Regions from separate parts of the Shewanella sp. 1311 genome, predicted to be linked through region 2. Evidence: predicted binding sites of a transcription regulator. Region 2 holds the regulator's gene; each other region holds the start of a gene.
What was found. Region 2 encodes ArgR, which controls arginine synthesis, uptake and breakdown. Its sites were predicted from a motif close to ANTGAATANNTATTCANT; they were not measured.
Positions count from the first base shown of each region.

Region 1: AC5YB3_RS05720 (YjiH family protein) is a predicted target of ArgR. The motif match lies at 1,408-1,425, and genes of this name have one in related genera.
Region 3: argA (amino-acid N-acetyltransferase) is a predicted target of ArgR. The motif match lies at 2,337-2,354, and genes of this name have one in related genera.

Region 1 is NZ_CM181686.1:1,265,299-1,269,551, forward strand. Features, by position in the region: gene AC5YB3_RS05715 (DUF998 domain-containing protein) at 84-812, opposite strand; gene AC5YB3_RS05720 (YjiH family protein) at 1,507-2,865, shown strand; gene AC5YB3_RS05725 (transposase) at 3,104-4,138, opposite strand.
Region 2 is NZ_CM181686.1:1,837,262-1,841,514, forward strand. Features, by position in the region: gene folM (dihydromonapterin reductase) at 1-55, opposite strand, end outside; gene AC5YB3_RS08330 (thiol-disulfide oxidoreductase DCC family protein) at 340-738, shown strand; gene mdh (malate dehydrogenase) at 835-1,770, opposite strand; gene argR (transcriptional regulator ArgR) at 2,065-2,535, shown strand; gene AC5YB3_RS08345 (NAD(P)-dependent oxidoreductase) at 2,676-3,308, opposite strand; gene AC5YB3_RS08350 (LysR family transcriptional regulator) at 3,415-4,253, shown strand, end outside.
Region 3 is NZ_CM181686.1:3,080,606-3,084,858, forward strand. Features, by position in the region: gene coaBC (bifunctional phosphopantothenoylcysteine decarboxylase/phosphopantothenate--cysteine ligase CoaBC) at 1-772, opposite strand, end outside; gene radC (RadC family protein) at 895-1,572, shown strand; gene rpmB (50S ribosomal protein L28) at 1,694-1,930, shown strand; gene rpmG (50S ribosomal protein L33) at 1,937-2,110, shown strand; gene argA (amino-acid N-acetyltransferase) at 2,434-3,753, shown strand; gene AC5YB3_RS13925 (PH domain-containing protein) at 3,873-4,253, shown strand, end outside.

The DNA of each region.
Region 1 (4,253 bases), 570 kb from region 2:
ACAGAGCTTAATCTAACGAGGAATCTGAGCGGGAACCATAATCTGGATTTAAGCCAACATCGACGTTAACTTAAGGAATGAGTTTAACCAGTACTATTTCGATCTTGGCTGGTTCGCTCTTGGTTGGAGTGTAACTGACTCAAAAGCAGCACAGTGGTCCAGCACAATAGACTGCCCAGCCCTATCCATTCCAGTAGGGCTGGCCACCACAAACTAGGACGCGGTAGCTGCAATACCATCTCCTGATAAAACGGCCTATCCCCTTCGGTCAAACCTAAATCCAATTGCGGCGCATACAGAAACGTCATCATGCTGTACAGCACAATGAGAGCTAATAACCCAGTCCAGCGACCAAAATGAGACTTGCCGAAAAAAACTAAGGCTAAGTAGAAAATCGCACTTAAGCTTCCCAGATAGAAAAACCATTTCAGCCCTAAAACGTGCAAGTGATACACGTTCACTGGAAATAATCCCACGCTCGCTAAGGCCAGAAAAGTGCATGCCAGACTGATAAAGAAGGGGTATCCCCAGAAAGATGTCACTTGCTGTAACGAAGACAAGCAATAGAAGACGAGACTTAAACTGCCAAAAAACAATCCCCCGTTGAGGATCACAGCAAAAGACGAATGGCCATAAGTCCCCAATTCGCTTAGGGTATGATTTAAAAAATTAAAGCGATGGGATTCGGCGTCGTCAAATCCTAAAACAGTCATCACAATACCGATTAAAAGCCCAAAGATCCCCAGAAAACCAAACTTAATGGCCAGTGTCGAGCCGCCTTTAATCTTAACCTTCTCTACTTTTGCAGTCATGAATACTTGAGTTGGATAGGAATGATACTAACTTACATGGAAATGAGAAGATTTAAAGCGGCGGGTATCCGCTTTATGAATAATATTTTTACTTTCATCGTTATTAGCGACTTTTTAGTCAGCCTCCAAAACATCAAGATGCTGAGGAAGATCACTATTATCTCTAAGCAGATTTAACTGCCTGTCGCATAAAAATGTACCGAGCAGCAAAATACACTGAACATAAGCGTGGCATTCTTAAACAGTGCTTACCCACGCTATATAGAAAGTGTTATCACGACAGTCCACTTAAATCGCACAAAAAACCAACCAAGAGGGCTGTAAGGCTAAAGTTGCTGATGTTTTTTCGTGCAAAAACAACATCTCAATCGTTTTAACTACATCATCATACAAGCGATTAACCCCTCAGAAACAATAACCCATAACACCATGTTTGTAATAATTTTTTATGTGAAACCATCCAGAAGTATCGACCTAATATCACCGACAACTTAAGTAAAATAACTATGCTGTTTTGCTGCTTATATCAAACTAACTAGCGAATCGTTTTACATAGACAAGCTAAGCGAGTAATCTTCCCCATTCTCGTTTTTGAGTTGAATTTAAATGCACCTTAATCGGCGTCAACAGCGCGTTATGTGCGGCTATTAATTCAAATTTACCATGTACGACTCGTACTTTAAGGTGTACAAAATTGACTACTGAAAATAAAAATCGAAACATTAAGACGATACTCACCTTTATCGTCCCTTCGCTGATCGGTCTGTTGTTATTTATGACCCCTATCAGCTACAACGATGCGATCACGATTCCAATCGCGATTATCTCTAAAGCTCTGCAAGGCGCATTGAGCGGCGTGTTAACCCTCATAGTGACGATGATTATCGTGACTACGGCGCTGGCCTCTTCGCTTTCAAAAGCATTTAAGCCTAAGTTTGTGACCCAGAATCACTTCCTTAATGCCTTATTAAATGTCAGTCCTTTATGGTTGATCACGCGGATCATAGGTGCGGTGTTTGTCGTGCTGACCTATTTAGGCTTAGGCCCAGAGACTATTAACTCCTCAAGTACAGGTGCATTAGTCTTAAACGACTTACTGCCTGTACTGTTCTCGGTGTTTATCTTTGCGGGTATGTTGTTGCCGCTGCTGCTGAACTTCGGTCTACTCGAACTGTTTGGCACACTGCTAACCAAAATCATGCGCCCCGTGTTCAATCTACCGGGTCGCAGTGCAATTGATTGTATGGCCTCATGGTTAGGTGATGGCAGTGTGGGTATTTTACTGACCAGCAAACAATACGAAGCACGTTTTTATACCCAAAGAGAAGCGGCCGTTATCGGCACCACGTTTTCGGCAGTATCGATTACCTTCAGCCTAGTGGTGATCTCACAGGTTAAGTTAGAGCACATGTTTGTGCCCTTCTATTTGACTGTGTGTCTCGCTGGTTTTGCCGCGGCTGTGATTGTGCCTAAGTTGCCACCGCTATCGTGGAAGAAAGACAACTACATAGACGATACTCCACGCATGCCAGATGATGAGCTGATCCCCGCGGGTCACAACGCTTTCTCTTGGGGTTTTGATAAAGCCTTAGAAAAAGCCGCCAGTGCCGGTGGCATCAAAGCCGTTTTGAATGAAGGCGTTAAAAACGTTGTCGATATGGTGTTTGGCATTATCCCTGTGGTAATGGCCATTGGTACGCTGGCGCTGATTATTGCCGAGCACACGCCTATCTTTAACTATCTAGGTATGCCATTTATTCCATTACTCGAATTACTGCATATCCCAGAAGCCACCGAAGCCTCTAAAACGATTGTGGTGGGTTTTGCGGATATGTTTATTCCGTCAATTCTGGCCAGCTCAATTGAATCGGATATGACTCGCTTTGTGATTGCGGCCTTGTCTGTGACTCAGTTGATCTACATGAGCGAAGTGGGCGCATTACTTATCGGCAGTAAAATCCCGGTGAACTTTGTTGAGCTCTTCGTGGTATTTATTCTACGTACCTTAGTGACACTGCCTGTTATCGCGGGTGTAGCGCATTTATTGTTCTAAAAGCTAACGGCACAATAGCTCAGCTAAAAGGGGAGTCAGGTTAACTGACTCCCCTTTTTTGTAGTAACTCATACACGAACTGACAGTTTTGATTATATCGTATGACTTAATCGTACAACCTCCACTCGTAACCACACAACTCACGTTTGGACAAAAGCGAGCTGCGTTTTGCGTGGAATCGTCTTCATTTCGGATAAATAAACATAATCCTCAGCGCTGATCCTGAGCAGTGATGAGCTTAAGGGTGTAACGCTTCGCTTGAGGCTTTACCTTTACACCATTTGCCGCTGTTGTGCTGTTTTTTAAACTCGCACATGCTATCCCATCGACCACTTATGCCACTGTATTGGCGACGAAATTCTTTGGCTGACGTGAGCCACGCCTCGGGCGCAATGCCTAATTCATTGAGCAGTTTGGGCCGCTGATTATCAATAAAGCCTTTTTTATCATGGCGCATAACGCGTCCCGTCCAATCAATCAGTTCGAGATAATCGGCAAAATGAAACGGAATGCCCGCTTGCTCATTCAGGTGTGCTGCACCATCGAATTGGGCAAGAGAGTTGTGGGGAATGTGAGCTTGATTGGTTGAGGAATCTGTTTGTAAGGTTGAGATGGTTAATGGGCGATTGGGTGAATCTAGCGAGTTAATTCGCTCCTGAATCGATGTAAAATCAGAGGATTGCAAAGAGTCGGCGATACCCGCTCGAATAGGATTTAAATCGACATACATCATACACGCCAGCAGAGCTTGCTCATCTAACAAGGCTTGCGACTTAAAGCGGCCTTCCCAAAAAGCGCCTTTACATTCATCTTCACGATTGGCCTTACGGGCAATTTCTTCATTTAAACAGCGCATAAACCAAGAGATACTGCTCAGTCGCTCATGCCACTCGGCGAGTAACGCATCAAGTAACATCACTTCACCGTCGATTAAAGCATCACCATTCATATACTTAGTGGCGACAGCATGGCCTTTAGTGATTTGACACCAGCGATTAATAATATCTTTTTGCGTTAGCGATTTGGCCTTGTCGACATCAATTTTAAGTACTAAATGATAGTGATTACTCATCACCGCATAGGCGTAAATATCAATGCAGAAAATCGCAGATAATACCTTTATTTTATCAACAATCCAGCCGCGTCGATGCTCGTAACTGCGACCCGTGAGTTTATCCTCACCGCACAAAAAAGCCCTTCGAACACAGCGATTTATCACATGATAGAAGGGCGTCGCATTAGCATCAATTAGCTGTCTTCTGGCCGAAGTCATTGCAAACTCCACACAGACAAAATCAAGGTAATGTAAAGCCTAGTTGAAGGTGCTAAAAAACACAAAAAGATATGGCTGTCCCCTTTATTCTTCGGCTGTCCCCTTTATTCTTCAG
Region 2 (4,253 bases):
CTAAGGCGTAACCTATGCGTTTACCCACGCCTGTGATTATGATGGGAGATGTCATACCTATCCTTTTGAGTCGGTTATTTGTCAGGCTTTACCTTGTTCACTTAAAAATCAGCAATCAAGTTAAACTGATGAATAACCAAGATGTTACTGCACTCATTTGAATTTAACCTAACAAAAAGCCAAATGAGGCGCGGATTCAATTTAAAATCAGCGTTGATCTAAAATCAGCTGCGATCTAAAACCCTTTATTCTGCGTATAGGCTATAAGAAACCAAGCTTAAGTGCACAAGCCAAGAGCTTAGACCAAGTATTGTGATCAAGTCATCAGAGGTGGACCCGATGGAACTGCGGATTTTTTATGATGGTAACTGCCCATTATGTAGCGCCGAAATGCGTCAACTGAAAGCGCGCGATCCCAACAACTTGATTGCGCTTGAGGATTTAAATGCATCCGACTTTAGCGAGCGTTTCAGCCATATCGATAGAGACTACGCCAATACTATTCTTCACGGTGAAACCGCAACGGGCGAAGTGTTACTCGGGTTAGATGTCACGTGTAAAGCGTGGGCACTGACAGGGACGCGCGCTTGGATCCAACTGTTACGCCTGCCCGTGATTAAAACTGTCGCCGATTGGACTTACCTGCGCTTTGCTAAACACAGATACCGCATCTCCTATTTACTGACGGGCAAAGCCCGCTGCGACGATAACTGCCAAATTCCCACCAAACGCCGCTGAATGAGCTTTAGAAAGTGTAAAACGCAGGCATAAAAAAACGGAGCTCAATGGCTCCGTTTTTTAATTCGTCATAATCTAAAAAGATTATCCGAAAGATTATTTAACGAAATCAACGCCTAGTTTGATATCGCCTTTCAGCGTATCTAACATAGAATCACGAGCGTTAGCTTCGAATGCACTCACTTCACCGTAAGGCAGTACTTTTTCAATACCGTTTTTGCCTAACAGCACAGGTTGTGCGAAGAACTCTGCGTGCTCGCTGCCGCCGTCAACATAGGCGCATTCAACGATGTTAGCTTCGCCTTGCAGACCACGAACCAAAGACAGACCGAAACGGCAAGCCGCTTGACCCATAGACAGAGTCGCGCTTCCGCCACCGGCTTTAGCTTCAACCACTTCTGTACCCGCGTTTTGGATGCGAGTAGTCAGACTTGCCACTTCTTCGTCAGTGAAAATCACGCCTTCTACTTGAGACAGTAATGGCAGAATGGTCACGCCGCTGTGGCCGCCGATCACATTGACTTTAACGTCAGCAACATTCAGGCCTTTTAATTCAGCGATGAAGGTTTCAGAGCGGATCACGTCTAATGTCGTGATACCGAACAGACGGTTCTTATCGTAAACACCCGCTTTTTTCATCACTTCTGCAGCGATAGCGACAGTAGTGTTGACTGGGTTAGTGATAATGCCAACCAAAGCCGTAGGGCAAGTTGCCGCTACTTTTTCGATCAGGTTGCGAACGATACCAGCATTGATATTGAACAGATCTGAACGATCCATACCAGGCTTACGCGCAACACCAGCAGAAATTAGAACAACGTCAGCACCCACTAGGGCAGGCGTTGGATCTTCACCAGCAAAACCTTTGATTTCAACAGCAGTAGGGATGTGGCTCAAGTCAACCGCAACACCCGGAGTAACCGGTGCGATATCATATAGAGACAAATGTGAACCCGCAGGCAGTTGAGTTTTTAACAGTAGGGCAAGAGCCTGGCCGATACCACCAGCAGCACCAAGTACAGCAACTTTCATAGTTATCTCCGTTATTTCTCGGATATGTGTGACATGGATCTAATTTACGTTGGCGTCACATTACTGGAATGTCACAACAATTTCAATTATCCCTTAGTCGTGGGACAAAAGAATTCCGGAATAACTTAGAAGCAATGTAGAACAATTACTCAAATTGGTATTTTTAAGCCCCCAGCAAACGCTTAACCACAGGGGATTAGTGAATTTTTATTCAACCAATCTGGTTATTTGTTGACAATTTTTCTAAAAATATTCAAAATGGGCCTGTTTTTTTGAATAACGAATAATAATATTATGCAAACGACCAAGAATCAGGATGACCTTGTTAGAATTTTTAAGTCGATTTTAAAAGAAGAGCGCTTTGGCTCTCAAAGTGAAATCGTCACCGCCTTGCAAGCTGAAGGCTTTGGTAATATTAACCAATCAAAAGTATCACGCATGCTCAGCAAGTTCGGCGCAGTGCGGACTCGCAACGCTAAGCAAGAGATGGTGTATTGCTTGCCGGCCGAATTAGGCGTACCCACCGCGGGTAGCCCGCTGAAGAATTTGGTACTCGACGTCGATCATAACCAAGCAATGATTGTCGTGCGAACTAGCCCAGGTGCCGCGCAGCTGATTGCCCGTTTATTGGATTCTATCGGTAAACCAGAAGGCATTTTGGGCACGATTGCCGGTGATGACACTATCTTTATTTGTCCATCGAGCATCCAAGATATCGCCGATACCTTAGAAACCATCAAATCTTTATTCAATTACGCAGAATAAAAAAACAGGTCAGCTTGCTGACCTGTTCTATTTCATCTGTACGCATTTCTGTCCAATCTTGCGCTGATTATTTGGCCATTGTCCCGATTACGTTACACATTTAAGCCAATCTCGCGCGCACCGATGTTTATACGCTAAGGTCAGTAAGCCACACTGATGCGCTGATTTGCGTGAGTGCCCTGTTCGGCCTCATCTAACATGGCTTTAGCGTAATCCGTAACAGAAATGCGGCTGCGACCATTAGCATCGGTAAAGAAGCTGTCGCCACCAAGGCGATATGGGCCTTCACTCTCGCCAGGATAAATCTCAGCGGCGGGGCTCACAAAGGTCCAATTAATTGCAGTTTGCGCCGCACGGAATACCTGCAAAGCTTCACCCTGAGCTAACGCCTCATCTTTATATGCAGCGGGGAAATCTGGGCTAGAAACCAGAGTCACACCCGGTGCCACTTCTAAGCTCCCTGCGCCACCAACCCACAATAAACGTGGCACCTTAGCGTTAGGCAGCACATCCAGTAAATGCTGAACCGTACTCGCCACTAGGTCATGATTTTGTTGTGCGCGGCCACCAACAGCGGCAATGACAACATCTACGCCAGCAAAGGTTTGCGCAACTAATGGCTGCTCTAAATCCACAGCATGCACAGCCACATCAGTAGCGGATAACTTGCTCGGATCACGCACTAGCGCTGTTACTTGGTGCCCACGGCTCAATGCTTCTTTTAAAATTGCACCACCAATCCAACCTGTTGCACCTAAAATTGCGATTTTCATTTCGTTAACTCTCTCTGATGATTTACATTGAAGCCAGTTTACTTGCAGTGGTTCCCGTGATAAACATCAATAAATGAGCATGATTGTTTCAGTTTGAGGTACTAATATGGATAAAATTGCCGCAATACGCAGTTTCGTCGAAGTGGCAAACTGTGGCAGCTTTACCAAAGCTGCCGAGCATTTAGACCTCAGCCGCCTGCAGGTGTCCCGCCATATTCAAGAAATTGAGCAGTGGTTGAGTTTACGCTTACTCCACCGTACCACCCGCAGCGTCAGCCTGACCTTACAAGGCGAAGAAGCGCTACAATTTTGCCAGCGGATATTAAGTGAAGTAGCCGCCATGGAAAGCCGCGCCCACAGCCATAACAGTGAACTGGTGGGCAGTATTCGTATCGCCACACCAATTGGCCTTGGACAGCACAGCCTGTTCGATGTTGTCGATCGCTTTATTAAAATTCACCCTAAGGTCAGTATTCAGCTGGTGATGTCGGACAGTTTTGCGCAATTGGTGGATGAGCGAGTCGATGTGGCATTGCGCTATACCGAGCAGCCGGATGATAATTTGATTGCGCGGCGTTTAATGACTATAGATGCCGTGATCTGCGCTGCGCCAAGCTACCTTGATAGCAACACACCACTTGTCGAGCCGATAGATCTGCTGGCTCACAACTGCCTGATACACTCGGCGCAACAAAATTGGCCTTTCCTGAAAGAGCTGCAAGCCGAGCATGTAAAAGTCACAGGTAATCTTAAAGCTAACGACATGGGCGTGCTGGTGAGTGCTGCGCTGCGGGGACATGGCATAGTGCGTTTGCCCTGCGACTTAGCAAATCAATACCTTGCTAGCGGTCAGCTCAAAGAAGTGTTGCCCGACTTTACGACGCCAGGCCAAACCCTGTGGGCTGTGTACTTGTCCCGCAGTTATCAGCAAAATCTGGTGCGCGC
Region 3 (4,253 bases), 1.2 Mb from region 2:
CAATGCGGGTCACGCCTTCTGGGGTGCTTAGATTCACTGGGCCAGAGACTAAGGTGACCGTTGCGCCCATATCTGCTGCGGCTTTGGCTAAGGCAAAGCCCATTTTTCCAGAACTGTGATTCGAAATGTATCTGACGGGATCAATCGCCTCACGGGTTGGTCCTGCGGTGATCAGCACCGACTGTCCTGCGAGCGGCTTAAATTCAACGGCGTCATGCGTGGCAAAAAATTGTGTAGCCAGTTCCGCTATGTCTAATGGCTCTAACATACGACCCGGGCCGACTTCACCACAGGCTTGACTGCCACTGGCGGGTCCCCAAAGTGTAAAGCCGCGGGATGCCAGACTGGTTAAATTCGCCTGCGTCGCTAGATTACGGTACATCTGCTGATTCATTGCTGGACACAGTGCAATGGGCGCCTCTGTGGCAAGACACGTGGTGGTGATCAGCTCATCGGCCATACCGGCATTAATCCGCGCCAATAGGTTTGCAGTTGCAGGGGCAATGATGACGAGATCTGCCCAACGAGCGAGTTCTATGTGGCCCATGGCTGCTTCTGCCGCAGGATCGAGCAGGCTTGAGGCAACGGGATGCCCAGATAACGCTTGCAGCGTAAGAGGGGTGATAAATTCCATCGCACTCTGGCTCATCACCACACGCACATCACAGCCACGCTCTTTTAAGCGGCGGACTAAATCAGCGCTTTTATAGGCCGCAATACCGCCGCCAATGCCCAGCAGGACGTTTTTATTTGTCAGACTCACAGACATCATCCGAGATAGAAATAATGCCGCCAACAATATCACAAAGCGGTGAATTTTAGTGACTCTCCCAGTTCAAAAAATCTCGTCCATACTCAGTAAAGTGAAAATATGTGAGATGACAGGGAGGTCGCATGGGCATTAAAGATTGGCCTGAGGGGGAAGGTCCGAGAGATAAACTGTTAGAAAAAGGGGCGGGGCAACTGTCGGATGCGGAGTTATTGGCGGTATTACTGCGGAACGGTTTGGCGGGATTAAACGCGGTTGACCTTGCAAGGTCGCTTATTAACGAGTTTGGCGGCCTCAGAAACCTGCTTTGTGCTCCTCGAAATCAGGTATGTCGACTTCCGGGCGTAGGACCTGTAAAATACGCCCAGCTTCAAGCTGCGGCCGAATTAGCGAGGCGTGTAGCGCAGGAAAATCTGCAAAGAGGTCAAGTTTTAACAAATCCCGATTTAACTCGGGACTATTTAATGCGACAATTGGCCGATCGCTCCTATGAAGTGTTCGCAGTTTTACTGCTGGATAGCCAGCATAGAGTGATTCAATTTGTCGAATTATTCCGCGGTACAATAGACTCAGCCTCAGTGTACCCACGTGAAGTGGTGAGCTTAGTGCTGGAGAAAAAGGCCGCAGCAGTTATAGTTTGTCATAATCATCCGTCTGGTATTGCCGAGCCCAGTCAGGCTGACCGACGAATAACTGAGCGATTAAAAAATGCGTTAGCAACCATAGACGTATCCTTGTTGGACCATATGGTTGTAGGTGATCGAGAGATAGTTTCTTTTGCAGAACGAGGCTGGATTAATTAATCTAACACTTGATCTTCACTCTGTGATCGTGTATAAAATGCGCCCTCTTTGTGCCTCGGGCGACGGCCATACGAGGCACATTAATGCTCGAGCGTTAAAATTGTTTTTGGAGAAGATTGACATGTCAAGAGTATGCCAAGTTACTGGCAAGAAGCCGATGGTTGGTAACAACCGTTCGCACGCAAAAAACGCGACCCGTCGTCGTTTTTTACCTAACCTACAAAACCACCGTTTTTGGTTAGAAGAAGAAAAGCGTTTCGTACAGTTACGTGTATCTACTAAAGGTATTCGTCTGATCGACAAAAAAGGTATCGAAGTTGTTGTTGCTGAACTTCGTGCTCGTGGCGAGAAGGTATAATAGATCATGGCTAAAGCTAAAGGTAATCGTGAGAAGATCAAATTAGTTTCTACAGCTAAAACTGGTCACTTCTACACAACTGAAAAAAACAAGCGTAACATGCCTGAAAAAATGGAAATCAAAAAATTTGATCCAGTTATTCGTCAGCACGTTATCTACAAAGAAGCAAAAATCAAGTAATCCTTGGTTAGTGTTTCGAGAAAAGCCCCTTATTTAAGGGGCTTTTTTTTGTGCTTTTTTTAGTAGTTAGTCATCAAGTTGAGATAATTGCCTCGCAAACTTAAGCCGCTGAATCATCCCCTGTGAAGCTAAAAAAGTGTGAACACTTGCTGAAAATGTAAAATAGTGCAGTTCTAAGCACTTTAAATCATTAAAACTGCACTTTAGTGAGAATAAATTCTTTATATGTGAATTAAAATGCAATACCATACGCGAAAGTTAGCGATTCATTCCTGGCATGTCATAGTGACGCTGCCAGCTCAAAAATGAGGTGTAAATAACGCGTGCGTACTACTGAACTGGTTGATGGATTTCGTCACTCTGCCCCCTATGTTAATGCTCACAGAGGTAAAACTTTTGTGGTCATGCTGGGTGGTGAAGCTTTGGCTCAGAGTCACTTCCGCGCCATCTTAAATGATGTCGCCCTGCTGCACAGTTTAGGGATTAAAGTGGTGTTGGTGTATGGCGCTAGGCCGCAGATTGATGCTGCATTAGCCGTCAACGGTATTGAACCTGCCTACCACGAAGGTGTGCGTATCACGGATGAAGACTCGCTCAAAGTGATCAAGCAAGTTGCGGGTGCACTGCAATTTGATATCACAGCGCGTTTATCCATGAGCTTAAGCAATACGCCGATGCAAGGCGCTCAAATTAACTTAGTGAGCGGAAACTTTGTGATTGCTCAACCTCTTGGTGTCGACAATGGTGTGGATTTTTGCCTGAGTGGCAAAGTGCGTCGTATCGATGTGCAAGGCTTAAAACGTCAGTTAGATAATCACTGCATCGTATTGATGGGGCCGATAGCGGCTTCTGTGACGGGTGAAAGTTTTAATCTGACCGCCGAGGAAATCGCGACCCAGGTGGCGATCAAACTCAAAGCAGATAAGATGATCGGTTTTAGCTCACAGAACGGTATTCTCGATCGCAATGGCGATGTCATTGCCGAGTTGATGCCGAACGATGCGCAAAACATCATGAACAAGCTGGCCGAGCAAGGTTCTGCCTGCATTGGCACTATGGCTTTCTTGAAAGCCAGTATCGATGCTTGCCGCAATGGTGTGCCGCGTTGTCACTTAGTTAGCTACCTCGAAGATGGCGCTTTGCTGCAGGAACTGTTTTCTCGCGAAGGGATAGGCACGCAAATCGTGACTGAGAGTGCCGAGCGTTTACGCTGTGCGTCGATCGCCGATATTGGCGGTGTACTGAACCTTATTCGTCCATTGGAGGAGCAAGGCATTCTGGTGCGTCGTAGCCGTGAGCAGCTCGAGATTGAAATTGAACAGTTCATGTTGATTGAACGTGATGGTTTAGTGATTGGTTGCGCTGCGCTTTATCCTTTTGAAGAGGACAATGCGGGCGAGTTTGCCTGTTTGGTGGTGCATCCCGATTATCGCGATGCCGACAGAGGGAGCTTACTGCTGAAGAACATTATCAATCAGGCCAGAAACCGCGGTTATTCACGCTTGTTTGCGCTGACAACACGGAGCATTCACTGGTTCCTCGAGCATGGTTTTGTGATTGAAGATGTTGAAGCACTGCCACAGAAGAAAAAGCAGTTGTATAACTATCAACGCCGCTCCAAAATTCTCGCGCTCGATCTCTAAGCCGTTTTAAATCAATCCAATCAATGCCAGCCTAGTACTCATATTAGCGCTGGCATTTTTGTTGACATAATATGTCTTTGTTGGCAGATTAAGGCTTCACTGCACGGGAGATGCTGCCAATGAGTCCTCAATTTTTCGAACTCGCCCCTTTCACCCAGACCTCTATCTTCAGTTTTATCGTCTTATTGCTCGGTTTAGCGGGTATCTTGCTGATGTTATGGCTAAAAAATATGCCTAAGATAGCGAAGTCGGCGAGTTTAGGCATATTGCTGGTGATGATGGGCGGATTTTCATGGGTTTTTTATCAATCCAATAGCGCCGAGTTAGTGTTAACCGATGCTGAACTCACAGTGGATGTGCCCTTCTATAAAGTGCAGTTATCCCGCGCGGATTTATTGTCTTCCGAGGCGCGCATCGTCGATTTGCAGCAAGAGGCTGATTTAACGCCGAGCTTTAAAACCAACGGTATAGGCATGCCAGGGTTTCAATTAGGCTGGTTT